DNA from 3 places in the Streptomyces sp. NPDC002870 genome. Region 1 is predicted to be linked to each of the others. Evidence: riboswitches for the same ligand, from Rfam matches in the RefSeq annotation. Region 1 holds a riboswitch; each other region holds the start of a gene.
The links. Region 1 has a riboswitch for cobalamin ahead of metE (5-methyltetrahydropteroyltriglutamate--homocysteine S-methyltransferase). Riboswitches for the same ligand answer to the same signal wherever they lie in the genome.

Region 2: it holds a riboswitch for cobalamin, as region 1 does, so the genes downstream of both, ACFYWY_RS18725 (cobalamin biosynthesis protein) here and metE (5-methyltetrahydropteroyltriglutamate--homocysteine S-methyltransferase) in region 1, are expected to answer to the same signal.
Region 3: it holds a riboswitch for cobalamin, as region 1 does, so the genes downstream of both, ACFYWY_RS03005 (ribonucleoside-diphosphate reductase subunit alpha) here and metE (5-methyltetrahydropteroyltriglutamate--homocysteine S-methyltransferase) in region 1, are expected to answer to the same signal.

What each region holds. Positions count from the first base shown of each region.
Region 1 covers NZ_JBIAPW010000008.1:141,509-146,987, forward strand. The annotation lists gene ACFYWY_RS12920 (DUF2993 domain-containing protein) at 106-1,326, shown strand; cobalamin riboswitch at 1,393-1,623, shown strand; gene metE (5-methyltetrahydropteroyltriglutamate--homocysteine S-methyltransferase) at 1,776-4,085, shown strand; gene meaB (methylmalonyl Co-A mutase-associated GTPase MeaB) at 4,189-5,175, opposite strand; gene scpA (methylmalonyl-CoA mutase) at 5,189-5,479, opposite strand, start outside.
Region 2 covers NZ_JBIAPW010000013.1:164,563-170,041, reverse strand. The annotation lists gene ACFYWY_RS18735 (anion permease) at 1-1,002, shown strand, start outside; gene ACFYWY_RS18730 (hypothetical protein) at 1,015-1,239, shown strand; cobalamin riboswitch at 1,373-1,516, shown strand; gene ACFYWY_RS18725 (cobalamin biosynthesis protein) at 1,628-2,593, shown strand; gene ACFYWY_RS18720 (cobyric acid synthase) at 2,590-4,107, shown strand; gene cobN (cobaltochelatase subunit CobN) at 4,104-5,479, shown strand, end outside.
Region 3 covers NZ_JBIAPW010000002.1:117,221-122,699, reverse strand. The annotation lists gene ACFYWY_RS03020 (carbon starvation CstA family protein) at 1-1,175, shown strand, start outside; gene ACFYWY_RS03015 (YbdD/YjiX family protein) at 1,172-1,378, shown strand; gene ACFYWY_RS03010 (GNAT family N-acetyltransferase) at 1,465-1,962, shown strand; cobalamin riboswitch at 2,008-2,140, shown strand; gene ACFYWY_RS03005 (ribonucleoside-diphosphate reductase subunit alpha) at 2,281-4,644, shown strand; gene ACFYWY_RS03000 (ribonucleotide-diphosphate reductase subunit beta) at 4,644-5,479, shown strand, end outside.

The DNA.
Region 1 (5,479 bases):
CGCCCGGGCCCGGCAGGCGGCGGGTCGCCGGAATTTTGGCTCAAACCATTACGTACACACCGTAGGACTTGCGTTCGAGGGTGGCTCACATGGTGGGATGAGCCGATGCGACCCCCCACACGCATATCAGCGCATTCACGCAATCCGTACGAAGAACTCGCCCAGTTGGCGGACCCGGAACCCGATTACGCCGACTACGTCCCACCCGACCCGCTGGAGCTCGGGCTCACCTCGGACCTCGACGACGAGGACGACTGGTCACCGCCCAACCACCGCGGGCAGAGCCGTCTTTCGGCCCTGCCCGCGGTGGTGAAGCTGACCGTCGCGGCACTCCTGTGCACCGTCTGTCTGCTCCTCACCGACCGGCTCGCGGAGGCGTACGCGCAGAGCAAGGCGGCGGACAAGCTCCAGCAGTCGCTCTCACTCGCCACCAGGCCGGACGTGGACATCCACGGCTTCCCCTTCCTCACCCAGCTCATCGACGAGCGGATCGACCAGGTCGACGTCACCGTGCCGGACGTCTCCGCCGACCGCGTCTCGCTCGCCGAAGTGCGGGCCACCGCCAAGGACGTACGCATCGTCGGCGACGCGCCGACCTCGATCAAGGGCGCCGTCATCGGCAACCTCGACGGCGAGGTGCTGCTCTCCTTCGACGACCTCAACCGCGAACTGGGCGCCTCACAGCTCCGGTTCACCGGCACCGGTGCCGACGGGATACGCGTGAACGGCGAACTCGCCGTCGCCGGACAGGAACTGCACGTACGCGCCCGTGCGCACATCCGGCGCGACAACGGCCGGGCCCTCACCACCACCCTCGACGGCATGCAGCTCGACATTCCCCGCGTCGCCACCTACCGGCCCGGCAAGGACCCGGATCATTCGGGACTGCGGCTGCACCGCGAGGCGGCCGAGCGGATCAGCCGCGAAGCGGCCCGCGCGAAGGCAATGCTGGCGGTGCCCGCCATCGTGGACCGGCTCGGCGTGCCCAAGGAGCAGGTGCGCCGGGCGCTGCGGAGCGAGGAGGAACTCCACCGCCTCACCGGAGCACCGAAGTTCGTCGAGCGGCTGATGAAAGTCAATCTCGTCGATGTGGTGATCGCGCATCCACAGCTGCTGGAGAAAGCGGGCATCGACCCCGCCCTGGTCAAGGGACTGCTCGCGGTCAGGCCGCCGGAGCTCTCGGAGCGGCTCTCCCTCTCCTTCGAGCTGCCCGACTCGCTCAGCGAGCTGCGGCTGCGCGACATCACCGTGGAGCGCGACGGCATCAGGGCCCGGGTGGCCGGATCCGGCCTGAGCGTCGGGGACGCCGCCCGGCCGGGGAAGTGAACCGGACCGGAAGCTGAGGGCACACCCCCGCAGGGGCGGGGGTGTGCCCCGCGAGCGGCAGCGCCTAGGCTGGGTCTCGCAGTTGGTTCGCCCTGCCCGCCAGGCAGGCGCGTCGCAAGAGGGAATCCGGTGGAAATCCGGAACTGCCCCGCAGCGGTGAGTGGGAACGACCGCCGTCATACGCACTGGATCCGGCACCGGATCCGGGAAGCGACGGCCAGTAGGTGCCTTCGTACGACACGTACGAGGAAGGCGTGCCCGCAAGTCCGAAGACCTGCCACTGCCCGTGCGCGACCGACGTGCGCGGAGATCTCGGTGACCTCGTGGGCGGGTCGGCGGTACGGGCAGCACAGGGCACAGGCGTGCCGGTGGCTGCTCCGGTTGCCGTTCCTTCGCGTTCCACGATCCGCTCCGGGGTCGCCTGACGAGTACTCGCGAAGGAGAGTTCCGTGACCAGCACATCCTCAGCAGCGGGAGCCAGGGCCACCGTCTACGGTTATCCGCGCCAGGGCCCCGACCGGGAACTGAAGAAGGCCATCGAGGGCTACTGGAAGGGCCGCGTCAGCGCCGAAGCCCTCCGGGAGAGCGCCGCTCAACTGCGCCGCGCCAACTGGCAGCAGCTCGCCGACGCCGGCATCCATGAAGTGCCCACCGGAGACTTCTCGTACTACGACCACGTCCTGGACACCACCGTCATGGTCGGCGCCATTCCCGCGCGCCACCGTGCGGCCGTGGAGGCAGGCGCGCTCGACGGCTACTTCGCCATGGCCCGCGGGACCCAGGACGTCGCGCCCCTGGAAATGACCAAGTGGTTCGACACCAACTACCACTACCTCGTGCCCGAACTCGGCCCCGACACCGTCTTCAGCACCGACTCCGCCAAGCAGGTCGCCGAGCTGAAGGAGGCCCTCGCCCTCGGGCACACCGCCCGCCCGGTGCTCGTCGGCCCCATCACCTATCTGCTGCTCGCCAAGCCCGCACCGGGCGTCCTCGCCGACTTCGAACCGCTCACCCTGCTGGACCGGCTGCTTGTGGTGTACGCCGAGGTGCTCTCAGATCTGCGGGCCGCGGGCGCGCAGTGGGTGCAGCTCGACGAGCCGGCCCTGGTCCAGGACCAGCCGCGGGCCGTGCTGAACGCCGCGGCCCGCGCCTACCGGGAGCTGGGCGGGCTCACCGACCGGCCCCAACTCCTGGTCGCCTCCTACTTCGACCGGCTGGGCGACGCCCTCCCCGTACTGGCCAAGGCGCCGGTCGACGGACTCGCCCTCGACTTCACCGGGCCTGCCGCCGCCAACCTCGGCGACCTCGCCGCCGTCGGCGGCCTGCCCGGCAAGCGGCTCGTCGCCGGAGTCGTCGACGGCCGCAACGTATGGATCAACGACCTCGAAAAGTCGAGGGCCACACTCGCCACCCTGCTCGGGTTCGCCGACCGGGTGGATGTGGCGGCGTCCTGCTCCCTGCTGCATGTGCCCCTCGACGCGGCCGCGGAACGGGGCGTGGACACGCAGGTCGCGCGCTGGCTGGCCTTCGCCCGTCAGAAGACGGCCGAGGTGGTCACCCTGGCCCGCGGACTGACCGAGGGCGCCGGCAGCATCGCCGCCCAACTCGCCGCCAACCGGGCCGACCTGCGCTCTCGCGCCACCTCCGCGCTCACCCACGACCCCGCCGTACGGGCCCGCTGCGCACAAGTCACCGAGGCCGACGCCCGGCGCAGCCTCCCGTACAGCGAGCGTGCCGCCGCTCAGCGCTCGCGCCTCGGCCTGCCCCTCCTTCCCACGACCACGATCGGTTCGTTCCCGCAGACCACCGAGCTGCGCACCGCGCGTGCTGAGCTGAGGTCCGGGCGCATCGACACGGAGGGGTACGAGAAGCGGATCGAGGCCGAGATCCGTGAGGTCATCTCCTTCCAGGAGAAGGCCGACATCGACGTCCTGGTGCACGGCGAGCCCGAACGCAACGACATGGTGCAGTACTTCGCCGAGCAGCTCAGCGGCTACCTCGCCACCCGGCACGGCTGGGTCCAGTCGTACGGCACCCGCTATGTCCGGCCGCCGATCCTGGCCGGCGACATCTCCCGGCCCGACCCGATGACCGTCCGCTGGACCCGGTACGCCCAGTCGCTCACCGGCCGCCCCGTCAAGGGCATGCTCACCGGGCCCGTCACCATGCTCGCCTGGTCCTTCGTCCGCGACGACCAGCCGCTCGCCGACACCGCACGGCAGGTCGCCCTCGCGCTGCGCGACGAGGTGAACGACCTGGAGGCCGCCGGATCGTCGGTCATCCAGGTGGACGAACCGGCGCTGCGTGAGACGCTGCCACTGCGCAGGGCCGGTCACGAGGCCTATCTGGCCTGGGCGACACAGGCGTTCCGCCTCACCACCGGCGGCGTCCGTCCCGATACCCAGATCCATACACATATGTGCTACGCGGAGTTCGGCGACATCCTCCAGGCCATCGACGACCTCGACGCGGATGTCATCAGCCTGGAGGCCGCCCGCTCCCATATGCAGGTCGCCGACGAACTCGCCACCGCCGGGTATCCCCGCGAGGTGGGCCCCGGCGTCTACGACATCCACTCGCCGCGGGTGCCCAGCACTGAGGAGGCAACCGCACTGCTGCGCAAGGGACTTGACGCCATTCCCGCCGAGCGGCTGTGGGTCAACCCCGACTGCGGTCTGAAGACCCGCGGCTGGCCCGAGGTGCGCACGTCGCTGGAGCATCTGGTGGCCGCGGCCCGCGAGGTCAGGGCCGGGCTGTAATTCAGCCTCTCCGGCGATTGAGGTGGGGGTCCCCCCACGCCCGCCAGGGCGTAGGGGGAGGGATCTGGGGCGGAGCCCCGTTGAGGGACTCGCGCGGACCCCGCTACCGCCGCTGGAACGCCTCCAGGATGCGCTCGGCGGCCAGCGTCGCCGTCAACTCCCCGTTCCGCACCTGCTGTTCGAGACCGGGCGCGAGCGCCCGTACCTCGGGATGGCCGCGCAGCCGGTCCCGCAGCTCGTCGTGGACCATCGCCCACGCCCAGTCGATCTGCTGGTCACGGCGCTTGGCGTCGAGCCTGCCCGTCGAGTCGAGGAGCGCCCGGTGCTGCTCGAGACGCTCCCAGAGCGTGTCGAGGCCGGTGCCCTCGCGGGCACTGCAGGACAGGACCGGGGGAGTCCACGCCGCGTCGGCGGGGTGCATCAGCCGTAGCGCACCGGCCAGTTCACGGGCCGCCGAGCGGGCGTCGCGCTCGTGCGGCCCGTCCGCCTTGTTCACCGCGATGACGTCGGCCAGCTCCAGCACACCCTTCTTGATGCCCTGGAGCTGGTCGCCGGTTCGGGCCAGGCTGAGCAGCAGAAAGGAGTCCACCATGTTGGCCACGGCCGTCTCCGACTGGCCGACGCCGACGGTCTCCACGAGCACCACGTCATAGCCCGCGGCCTCCATCACGATGATGGTCTCGCGGGTCGCCTTGGCCACTCCACCCAGCGTGCCCGAGGTGGGCGAAGGCCGCACAAAGGCAGCCGGATCCACCGCGAGCCGTTCCATCCGGGTCTTGTCACCCAGGATGGAGCCGCCCGTACGGGTGGAGGACGGATCGACGGCAAGGACCGCGACCCGGTGGCCGAGGCCGGTGAGCATGGTGCCGAGAGCGTCGATGAAGGTGGACTTGCCGACGCCCGGCACACCACTGATACCCACCCGCCGTGCCGTACCGGAGTACGGCAGCAGCTCGGTCAGCAGCCGCTGGGCCAGCACCCGGTGATCGGCGCGGGTGGACTCGACGAGCGTGATGGCGCGAGCGATGTACGCCCGCGACCCCTCACGCACGCCCTTGACATAGCTGTCGATGTCGAGCGTGGGACGCATCCGGGGCACAGTCCTACAACTCGTGGCCGAGCGAGGCGCCCAGCGTCTTCACCAGGTCCCGCGCGGCATCCGGGATCACCGTGCCGGGCGGGAAGACCGCGGCGGCTCCGGCCTCGTGAAGCGTCTGGACGTCCTGGGGCGGAATCACCCCGCCCACCACGATCATGATGTCTTCCCGTCCCTCGGCGGCCAGTTGCTCCTTGAGCGCCGGTACGAGAGTGAGATGCCCGGCGGCCAGCGAGGAGACGCCGACGATGTGGACGTCCGCCTCGACCGCCTGGCGGGCCACCTCTTCCGGCGTCTG
Region 2 (5,479 bases), on a different contig from region 1:
CTCGTCGGCGCCATCCTGTGGAATCTCATGACCTGGCTGATCGGTCTGCCGTCCAGCTCTTCGCACGCCCTCATGGGCGGACTGATCGGCGCCACCATCGCCTCTGTCGGCATCGGCGGAGTCAACGGCGGCACCGTCGTCACCAAGGTGCTGATCCCCGCGATCGCCGCCCCGCTGGTCGCCGGCATCGCGGCCTTCCTGGCCTCCCGGCTGACGTACAGGATCGGCAGGAACGCCGACGAGAAGGCCACCGCGAAGGGCTACCGCGCCGGCCAGATCACCTCGGCCGGCCTGGTCTCCCTGGCCCACGGCACCAACGACGCGCAGAAGACCATGGGCATCATCACCCTGGCGCTCGTCGCCGGCGGTGTGCTCTCCCCCGGCTCCAACCCTCCGATGTGGGTCATCCTCGCCGCCGGTCTCGCGATCGCGCTGGGCACCTACCTCGGCGGCTGGCGCATCATCCGCACCATGGGCAAGGGCCTGACCGACCTCCAGCCGCAGCAGGGCTTCGCCGCCCAGACCAGCGCGGCCAGCGTCATCCTCGCCTCCTCCAACCTCGGCTTCTCGCTGTCGACCACGCACTCCTGCTCCGGCGCCGTGATGGGCGCGGGTCTCGGCCGCAAGGGCGGCGTGGTCCGCTGGTCCACCGCCACCCGGATGTTCGTCGCCTGGGGCCTGACCCTGCCGGCCGCCGGTCTGGTGGCCGCGGGCTCGGAGTTCGTGACCAAGCAGGGCGACTGGGGTGTCGCGGCCGTCGCCGCCTTCCTGATCGGCGCCTGCGTCGCGATCTGGTTCGTCTCCCGCCGCCAGGTGGTCGACCACACCAATGTCAACGACGTGGCCGGCGACGCCGAGCCCGCCGGTGTGGTGACCGCCGCCATCGCGGCCGTCAGCCCGCCGCCGGCCGGCACGCCCACGCAGGACCGCAAGACGACCATCCCGGCTCAGCCCCACGCGGCCGACTCCGAGGAGCCGGCGACGCAGCCGGCCACGGTATAAGGACAGATCAGCATGAACATCGACTGGGCAGCACTCAGCTCCGTCTTCGGCGTGAGCCTCGTCGCCACCGTCGCCCTGGTGGGTCTGTTCACCCTGGGCATCGTGGGCCTGACCAAGCAGGAGTCGGCGGCCGGAGGGGGCGGCGGCTCCGCGGCCCTGGCGCGCACGGGCGCGTACGCCTGCTTCGCGCTCTGCGCGGCGGCCGTGACGTACGGGATCTATCTGATCGTCGTCTGACGGCGGCTCACTCAGCACAAGGCCGGGCCGGGCACCCCTTCGGGTGACCCGGCCCGGCCCTTTCGTGTGCCGCCCTGTGCCGCCGATGTGGGGCTCGGCACACTGTCCCACCGCAGGTCAAAGGCGAGTTGACGGGCGTTCTCGCACGTGGTGGACTGCCGAAGCCATCTACGGCGGCAGAAGAGGAAGCCGGTGCGAATCCGGCGCGGTCCCGCCACTGTCACCGGGGGAGCAATCCCCCGGAAGCCAGGAACTCTCACCGCCGGTCACGTCGAACCAGGGCGCGGACACCCTGAGTGAGGACATATCGCCATGCGCGGCTGCGGTTCAGGTTCACTTCCCGCTGTGAGTACGAGGGCCCTTCCAGGCGAAACGTCGGCCTGAACCCATGCGTGCCGACGTCACTTTCGCCTACGGCGCCACTGCCGGCCTGGTCGGCGACCTGCTGCTCGGCGACCCTCGCCGAGGGCATCCGGTCGCCGCGTTCGGACGGGCGGCGGGCGCCGTCGAGCGCGTTCTGTGGCGCGACCACCGCGGCTGGGGCGCGCTGCACACCGCCGTGTGCGCCGGGGGCGCCGCGGCTGCCGCCGCGCTCCTCGCCCGCGGGGTCCGGGACCGCTCCGCCGCGTCCGTCGTGCTGACCGCCGCCGCCACCTGGGCCGTCGTCGGCGGCACATCACTGGGCCGCGAGGCGCGGGCCGTCGGCGGCGCGCTCGCCGCCGGGGACGTGGAGGTGGCCCGGGAGCGGCTGCCGCATCTGTGCGGGCGCGACCCGCAGAGCCTGGACGAGCAGCAGATCGCCCGCGCCGTGGTGGAATCCGTCGCCGAGAACACCTCGGACGCGGTGGTGGGCGCGCTGGTCTGGGGAGCGCTCGCGGGTGTGCCGGGTCTGGTGGGTTTCCGGGCGGTCAACACGCTGGACGCGATGGTCGGCCACAAATCCTCCAGATACCGGCGGTTCGGCTGGGCTTCGGCCCGCCTCGACGATGTGGCCGGCTGGCCGGGCGCCCGGCTCACCGCGGGTCTGGCGGTGCTCGCCGGGCAGAACCCGCGCGGAGCGGTACGGGCATGGCGGGACGACGCGAAGAAGCATCCGAGTCCGAACGCGGGCCCGGTGGAGGCGGCGTTCGCCGGGGCGCTCGGCGTACGGCTGGGCGGAACCCTCTCGTACGGCGGACGCGTCGAGCACCGTCCCGTACTCAACGGCACGGGCCGCCCTGTGCAGTTCGGCGACATCGAACGTGCCGTGCGGCTCTCGCGCCGCGTCGGCTGGCTGACACTGGCGGCCTGCGCCGCGGGCCACGTGGCGGGGCACGCGCTGCGCGCGCGGCGCGCCGGAAAGGGGCGGGGATGAGCAGACGGAAGGCCGGGGGGCTGCTGGTCGCCGGAACCACCTCCGACGCGGGCAAGAGCGTCGTCACGGCCGGCATCTGCCGGTGGCTCGTACGGCAGGGGGTGAAGGTCGCGCCCTTCAAGGGGCAGAACATGTCGCTCAATTCGTTCGTCACGCGCGAGGGCGCGGAGATCGGGCGGGCGCAGGCCATGCAGGCTCAGGCCGCGCGCGTTGAGCCGAGCGCCCTGATGAACCCCGTGCTGCTCAAGCCGGGCAGCGACCGCTCGAGCCAGGTCGTGCTGATGGGCAGGCCGGTGGGTGAACTGAGCGCCCGCGGCTACCACGGAGGTCGCCAGGAGGCGCTGCTCTCCACCGTCGTGGAGTGCCTGGAGGAACTGCGGGGCACGTATGAGGCCGTGATCTGCGAGGGGGCGGGCAGTCCGGCCGAGATCAATCTGCGGCGTACGGACATCGTGAACATGGGCATCGCGCGGGCCGCCCGGCTCCCGGTGCTGGTCGTCGGGGACATCGACCGCGGCGGGGTCTTCGCCTCCTTCTTCGGTACGACGGCGCTGCTCGACGCGGAGGACCAGGCGCTGGTGGCGGGGTACTTGGTCAATAAGTTCCGGGGCGACGTGTCGTTGCTCGAGCCGGGCCTGGAGATGCTGCACGGGCTGACCGGACGGCGCACGTACGGAGTGCTGCCCTTCGCGCACGGCCTCGGCATCGACGAGGAGGACGGGCTGCGCGTCTCTCTGCGCGGCGCGGTACGGGAGTCGGTGGTCGCGCCGCCCGTCGGCGAGGACGTGCTGCGCGTCGCGGTCTGCGCCGTGCCGCTGATGTCCAACTTCACCGACGTGGACGCGCTGGCGGCCGAACCGGGCGTCGTGGTGCGATTCGTGGACCGGGCCGATGAACTCGTCGACGCCGACCTGGTGATCGTGCCGGGCACGCGTGGGACTGTGCGCGCCCTGGAGTGGCTGCGCGAGCGGGGGCTGGCGGACGCGCTGAAGCGGCGGGCCGCCGAGGGCCGGCCGGTACTGGGCATCTGCGGCGGCTTCCAGATGTTCGCCGAGCACATCGAGGACGAGGTCGAGTCGCGGGCCGGAGCCGTCAAGGGGCTCGGACTGCTGCCCGTACGCGTCCGGTTCGCGGTCGGCAAGACCCTTGCCCGCCCGGTCGGCGAGGCGCTCGGCGAGCCGGTGGAGGGCTACGAGATCCACCACGGCGTCGCCGAAGTCCTCGGTGGCGAGGCCTTCTTGGACGGCTGCCGGGTCGGGGCGGTCTGGGGCACCCACTGGCACGGCTCGCTGGAGAGCGACGGCTTCCGCCGTGCCTTCCTGCGCGAGGTCGCCCGGACGGCGGGCCGCCGCTTCGTCCCCGCGCCGGACACCAGCTTCGGCGCGCTGCGCGAGGAACAGCTCGACCGCCTCGGCGATCTGATCGAAGAGCACACGGACACCGGTGCGCTGCTACGGCTCATCGAGTCGGGCGCACCCTCAGGACTTCCCTTCATCGCACCTGGAGCGCCATGAGCACCGAGACCACCGTGCTGTTGCTGTCCACCGCCGACACGGATCTGCTGGCGGCCCGGGCCTCCGGCGCGCCGTACCGGATCGGCAACCCGACCCGTATCGATGTGACGGAGGAGCTGCCCGCACTCGTCGCGGGCGCGTCCGTCGCGGTCGTGCGGCTGCTCGGCGGCAAGCGGGCCTGGGAGGACGGACTCGCCGCGCTGCGCGCGTCCGGGATCCCGACCGTGCTGCTGGGCGGCGAGGCCGTCCCCGACGCGGAGTTGATGGCCGAGTCGTCGGTGCCCGCCGGTGTGGTGGCCGAGGCGCTGCGCTATCTGGTCGAGGGCGGCCCCGGCAACCTGGTGGAGCTGGCCAGGTTCCTCTCCGACACCGTTCTGCTGACGGGCCAGGGCTTCGCCGAGCCGCGGAAGATGCCCGAGTGGGGCGTGCACGGCACGCGCGAGTACATCGAGGGGCGGCCGAGTGTCGGCGTGCTCTTCTACCGGGCACACCAGCTCTCCGGGAACACCGCCTTCGTCGACACCCTCTGCGACCGGATCGAGGCGCGGGGGGCCAACGCCCTTCCCGTCTACTGCGGTTCACTGCGCGGCGCCGACCCGGAACTGTACGAGCTGCTCGGCAAGGCCGACGCCCTGGTCGCCACCGTACTGGCCGCAGGCGGCACGCGCGCCAGTGACGCGAGCGCCGGCGGGGACGACGAGGCCTGGGACATCGGGGCGCTCGCCGAGCTGAACGTGCCCGTCCTCCAGGGGCTCTGCCTGACCTCGTCGCGGGCCGTCTGGGAGGCTTCGGACGCGGCGCTGTCCCCGATGGACGCGGCGATGCAGGTGGCGATCCCCGAGTTCGACGGGCGGCTGATCACGGTCCCGTTCTCGTTCAAGGAGCAGGGCCCCGACGATGTGCCGGTGTACGTCGCCGACCCCGAGCGGGCCGGGCGCGTCGCCGGAATCGCCGTACGCCACGCGAAGTTGAAGCACAAGCCGAATGCGGAGAAGAAGCTCGCGCTCGTCTTCACCGCCTATCCGACGAAGCACTCGCGGGTGGGCAACGCGGTCGGTCTCGACACGCCCGCCTCCGCGGTGCGGGTCCTGGACGCCCTGCGTGACGCCGGATACGCCGTCGAAGGGCACCCGGACGACGGCGACGAGCTGATTCACCGGCTCATCAACGCCGGCGGCCACGATGTGGAGTGGCTGACCGAGGACCAGCTGGCGGCAGCCCCCGCGCGGGTGCCGCTCGCCGACTACCGCGCCTGGTTCGACAAGCTGGACCCGGAGCTGCGCGACAGCATGCTGGAGCACTGGGGTGAGCCGCCGGGCTCGCTCTACGTCGACGGCGACGAGATCGTCCTCGCCTCCCTCCAGTTCGGGAA
Region 3 (5,479 bases), on a different contig from region 1:
TGGTCTCCTCGGGCACCACCCCGAAGATGGTCCAGAAGGAGACCCAGATCCGGATGATCGGGTACGGGGCCATGCTGACCGAGTCCTTCGTCGCCGTCATGGCGATGATCACGGCCTGCATCATCGACCCCGGTCTGTACTTCGCGATCAACTCCCCTGCGGGCGTGGTCGGGACAACGGTCCAGTCCGCCTCCGAGGCCGTGACGAACTTCGGCTTCTCCATCTCGCCCGACGCGCTGGCGAAGGCCGCGTCGGACGTCGAGGAGGCCTCACTGCTGTCGCGGACCGGTGGTGCACCGACCTTCGCGCTCGGCATGTCGGAGATATTCTCCGCGGTCATCGGTGGCGCCGGCATGAAGGCGTTCTGGTACCACTTCGCGATCATGTTCGAGGCGCTGTTCATCCTCACCACTGTGGATGCCGGCACCCGGGTGGGCCGCTTCATGCTCCAGGACATGCTGGGCAACGTCTACAAGCCCTTCCGCCAGGTCAGCTGGAAGCCGGGCGTCTGGTTCGCCAGCGCGGTCGTCGTCGGCGGCTGGGGCTACTTCCTCTGGGTCGGCGTGCACGACCCGCTGGGCGGCATCAACCAGCTCTTCCCGCTGTTCGGCATCGCCAACCAGCTGCTGGCCGCCGTGGCACTGGCCGTCTGCACCACGCTGCTGGTCAAGTCCGGCCGCCTCAAGTGGGCGTGGGTCACCGCCGTCCCGCTGGCCTGGGACGCCGCCGTGACGCTCACCGCGAGCTGGCAGAAGATCTTCTCGGCCGACCCGCGGGTGGGCTTCTTCGCCCAGCGGGACAAGTACCAGGCGGGCATCGATTCCGGCGAGGTGCTGCCGCCCGCCAAGACCATGGACGAGATGCACACCGTCGTCACCAACTCCACGGTGGACGGCGTGCTTTGCGCCCTTTTCGCCCTCCTCATCATCGTGGTGATCGCGGATGCGGCACGGGTCTGCGTCAAGGCCGTCAGGGACCCCGCGAGCGTCAAACTGTCCGAGGTCCCGTTCACCGAGTCGAAGTTGGTGGCACCGGCCGGTCTGTTCCCCACGGCGGAGGAGAAGGCCGAGCTCGTGGCCGCGGGGGTCGGCCCCGAGGGCGGCATCCGCAAGGACGGCCGCGCCGACGACGGCCGCGCCGAGGACGGCGTGCCGGCCGGGACCGGCTCGCCGTGAGCCCGGCGACGAGCATCCGGCGGGCGGCGGACTGGATCCGCTGGTACGTACGCGAGGTGTCCGGCGAGAGCGTGTACGACAAGTACGTCGCCCACGCCAGATCCTGCGACCCTGCCACCGAGGTCATGACCCGGCGCGAGTTCGAACGCAAGCGCACGGACGCACGGGAAGCGGATCCGCGCGAAGGGTTCCGCTGCTGCTGAACGGTTACGCGCACAACGGGCCGCCGCATTTCCGGTGACGGAAATACGGCGGCCCGTTGTCGTACCCCTGGTGCACACTTCGAAGCATGGACATCACGATCAGGGAGGCCACGCCCGAGGAGTACGAGCGTCTCGGCGAGATCACGGCACGGGCCTATCTCGACGACGGACTGCTGGACTTCGGCGAGGACGACGAGTACCTCCACCAGCTGCGGGCCGTGGGGCGCCGGGCCGAAGGCGCGGAAGTGCTCGTCGCGGTGCACGAGGGGGAGCTGCTCGGCGGTGTGACCTTCGCCGCCCCGGGCAGCGCCTGGGCCGACATCGCGCGCGAGGGCGAGGCCGAGTTCCGGATGCTGGCGGTCGCCCGGGAGGGGCGGGGCCGTGGTGCGGGCGAGGCGCTCGTACGGGCCTGCATCGAGCAGGCACGGGCCGTCGACGGCGTGGAACGGCTCCTGCTGTCGACCCAGCCCACCATGCTCGCCGCCCACCGGATCTACGAGCGGTTGGGCTTCGTCCGTTCGCCCGACCGGGACTGGGAGCCCATCCCAGGACTCCCCCTGCTGACGTACGCGTTGGAGCTGTAGCCCGTCACGACACAACATGTGGGGGGTGCCGCATCCAGCGGCCCCCACATGTATGCTCATGCTCGCTGTCGCCGCAGGGGAATCCGGTGCGAATCCGGAACTGTCCCGCAACGGTGTGCTGTGGTGCGCTTTGTCGTACCCATCAGTCCGAAGACCTGCCGACGGTGCATCCGGCTCGACCGAACCGGGTGCCGAGACGTCCGGGCCTCGCGGTTGGGTCGGTGGATGCCGTGCGGTGCGCTGCCTATTTCCGGGTACGTACGCCCGCGGCCCTCCCCCTCCCCCGCCGGCCCAGAGCCGAGCGAGGGAGAGCACCACGTGACCATCGCGCCAGCCGATCCGGTTTCAGGCATCGAGGAGCAGGCTGCCGACGGCCCCGGGACCGCGCTTCTGCGGACCCTGACCGATCTGACTGCCGATCTGCCGGACACCGACCCGGGACGCGTCGCCGCCGCCGCGCTGCGCGGCCGCAACGCCCGGTCGGACGCGGCCGAGTTGCGGGGCCTCGCCACCGACGCCGCCGCGGGGCTGATCTCCGAGGACCCGGCCTACTCCCGGCTCGCCGCCCGCCTGCTGACCCGTCACATCGCGGACGAGGCCGCCGGGCAGGGCGCGGTGTCCTTCTCCGCGTCGGTCGCGGTCGGCCACCGCGAGGGCCTGATCGCCGACCGCACGGCCGAGTTCGTCACGCTGCACGCCGCCCGTCTCGACGCGCTGATCGACCAGGACGCCGACGACCGTTTCGGCTACTTCGGTCTGCGCACCCTCTACAGCCGCTATCTGCTCCGGCACCCACTGACCCGCCAGGTGATCGAGACCCCGCAGCACTTCATGCTGCGCGTCGCCTGCGGGCTGGCGGAGGACGCCTCCGCGCGCGCCCTGGACGAAGTCGCCGCGCTGTACGGGCTGATGAGCCGCCTCGACTACCTCCCCTCGTCGCCCACCCTCTTCAACTCCGGCACCCGCCACCCGCAGATGTCCTCCTGCTATCTGCTGGACTCCCCGCTGGACGAGCTCGACTCGATCTACGACCGGTACCACCAGGTCGCGCGGCTCTCCAAGCACGCGGGCGGCATCGGCCTCTCGTACTCCCGCATCCGCGCCCGCGGTTCACTGATCCGCGGCACCAACGGCCACTCCAACGGCATCGTGCCGTTCCTGAAGACCCTCGACGCCTCGGTCGCCGCCGTGAACCAGGGCGGCCGGCGCAAGGGCGCCGCCGCGATCTACCTGGAGACCTGGCACGCGGACGTCGAGGAGTTCCTGGAGCTGCGCGACAACACCGGTGAGGACGCGCGGCGAACGCACAACCTCAACCTCGCGCACTGGATCCCGGACGAGTTCATGCGCCGCGTCGAGGCCGACGCCGACTGGTCGCTGTTCTCACCCGCCGATGTGCCGGACCTGGTCGATCTGTGGGGCGACGAGTTCGACGCGGCGTACCGCAAGGCGGAGGCCGCGGGGCTCGCGCGCAAGACCATCCCCGCGCGGGAGTTGTACGGCCGGATGATGCGTACGCTCGCGCAGACCGGCAACGGCTGGATGACCTTCAAGGACGCCTCCAACCGCACGGCCAACCAGACCGCCGAGCCGGGCAAGGTCGTCCACTCCTCGAACCTGTGCACCGAGATCCTGGAGGTGACGGACGACGGGGAGACGGCCGTCTGCAACCTCGGCTCGGTCAACCTCGGTTCGTTCGTGCTCGCGTCGGGGGGCATCGACTGGGAGCGGCTGGACGAGACCGTCCGTACCGCCGTGACCTTCCTCGACCGGGTCGTCGACATCAACTTCTACCCGACCGAGCAGGCCGGCCGCTCCAACGCCAAGTGGCGTCCGGTGGGCCTGGGTGCGATGGGCCTACAGGACGTCTTCTTCAAGCTCCGCCTCCCCTTCGACTCGCCAGAGGCGAAGGCGCTCTCCACGAAGATCGCAGAGCGGATCATGCTCGCCGCCTACGAGGCGTCCTGCGACCTCGCCGAGCGCAACGGCCCGCTGCCCGCCTGGTCCCAGACCCGCGCGGCCCGTGGCGTGCTGCACCCCGACCACTACGACGTCGAGCTCAACTGGCCGGAGCGCTGGGGCGCGCTGCGCGCCCGCGTCGCCGACAGCGGCATGCGCAACTCCCTCCTCCTCGCCATCGCGCCGACCGCGACCATCGCCTCGATCGCGGGCGTGTACGAGTGCATCGAGCCGCAGGTCTCCAACCTCTTCAAGCGCGAGACGCTGAGCGGTGAGTTCCTCCAGGTCAACGCCTACCTGGTGCAGGAGCTGAAGAAGCTCGGCGTGTGGGACGCGCAGACCCGTGAGGCGCTGCGCGAGTCCAGCGGCTCGGTGCAGGGCTTCAGCTGGATCCCGGCCGACGTCCGCGCGCTGTACCGCACGGCGTGGGAGATCCCGCAGCGCGGCCTGATCGACATGGCCGCCGCCCGCACGCCCTTCCTGGACCAGTCGCAGTCGCTGAACCTGTTCCTGGAGACGCCGACCATCGGGAAGCTCAGCTCGATGTACGCGTACGCCTGGAAGCAGGGCCTGAAGACGACGTACTACCTGCGCTCCCGCCCGGCGACACGGATCGCGCGCGCGGCTCAGTCCGCCACCCCCATCCCCGTGCAGCAGGCGGCCGAGCCCGACGCCGTCGCCTGCTCCCTGGAAAACCCCGAGTCCTGCGAGGCCTGCCAGTAATGCCCAGCTCAGAAAAGATCGCGCTCAGCAAGAACCTGCTCGACCCCGGCTTCGAGCTGACTCTCCGCCCCATGCGCTACCCGGACTTCTACGAGCGCTACCGCGACGCGATCAAGAACACCTGGACCGTCGAGGAGGTCGACCTCCACTCCGACGTGGCCGACCTCGCCAAGCTCTCGCCGGGCGAGCAGCACATGATCGGCCGGCTGGTCGCGTTCTTCGCGACGGGCGACTCGATCGTCTCCAACAACCTGGTGCTCACCCTCTACAAGCACATCAACTCCCCGGAGGCGCGGCTGTACTTGAGTCGCCAGCTCTTCGAGGAGGCGGTGCACGTCCAGTTCTATCTGACGCTGCTCGACACCTACCTCCCCGACCCGGACGACCGTTCTGCCGCCTTCGACGCGGTCGAGGAGATCCCGTCGATCCGGGAGAAGGCCCAGTTCTGCTTCAAGTGGATGGCCGCCCTCGAAGGGGAAGGGGGCGAGAAGATCGACCGGCTGGAGACGAAGGCCGACCGCCGCCGGTTCCTGCTGAACCTGATCTGTTTCGCGGCCTGCATCGAGGGGCTGTTCTTCTACGGCGCGTTCGCGTACGTGTACTGGTTCCGCTCCCGCGGCCTGCTGCACGGCCTGGCTACCGGCACCAACTGGGTGTTCCGGGACGAGACCATGCACATGAACTTCGCCTTCGAGGTCGTGGACACGGTCCGCAAGGAGGAGCCTGAGCTCTTCGACGACGAACTCGAGCAGCAGGTCACCGACATGCTGAAGGAGGCGGTCGAGGCGGAGCTGCAGTTCGGCCGCGATCTGTGCGGCGACGGTCTGCCGGGTAT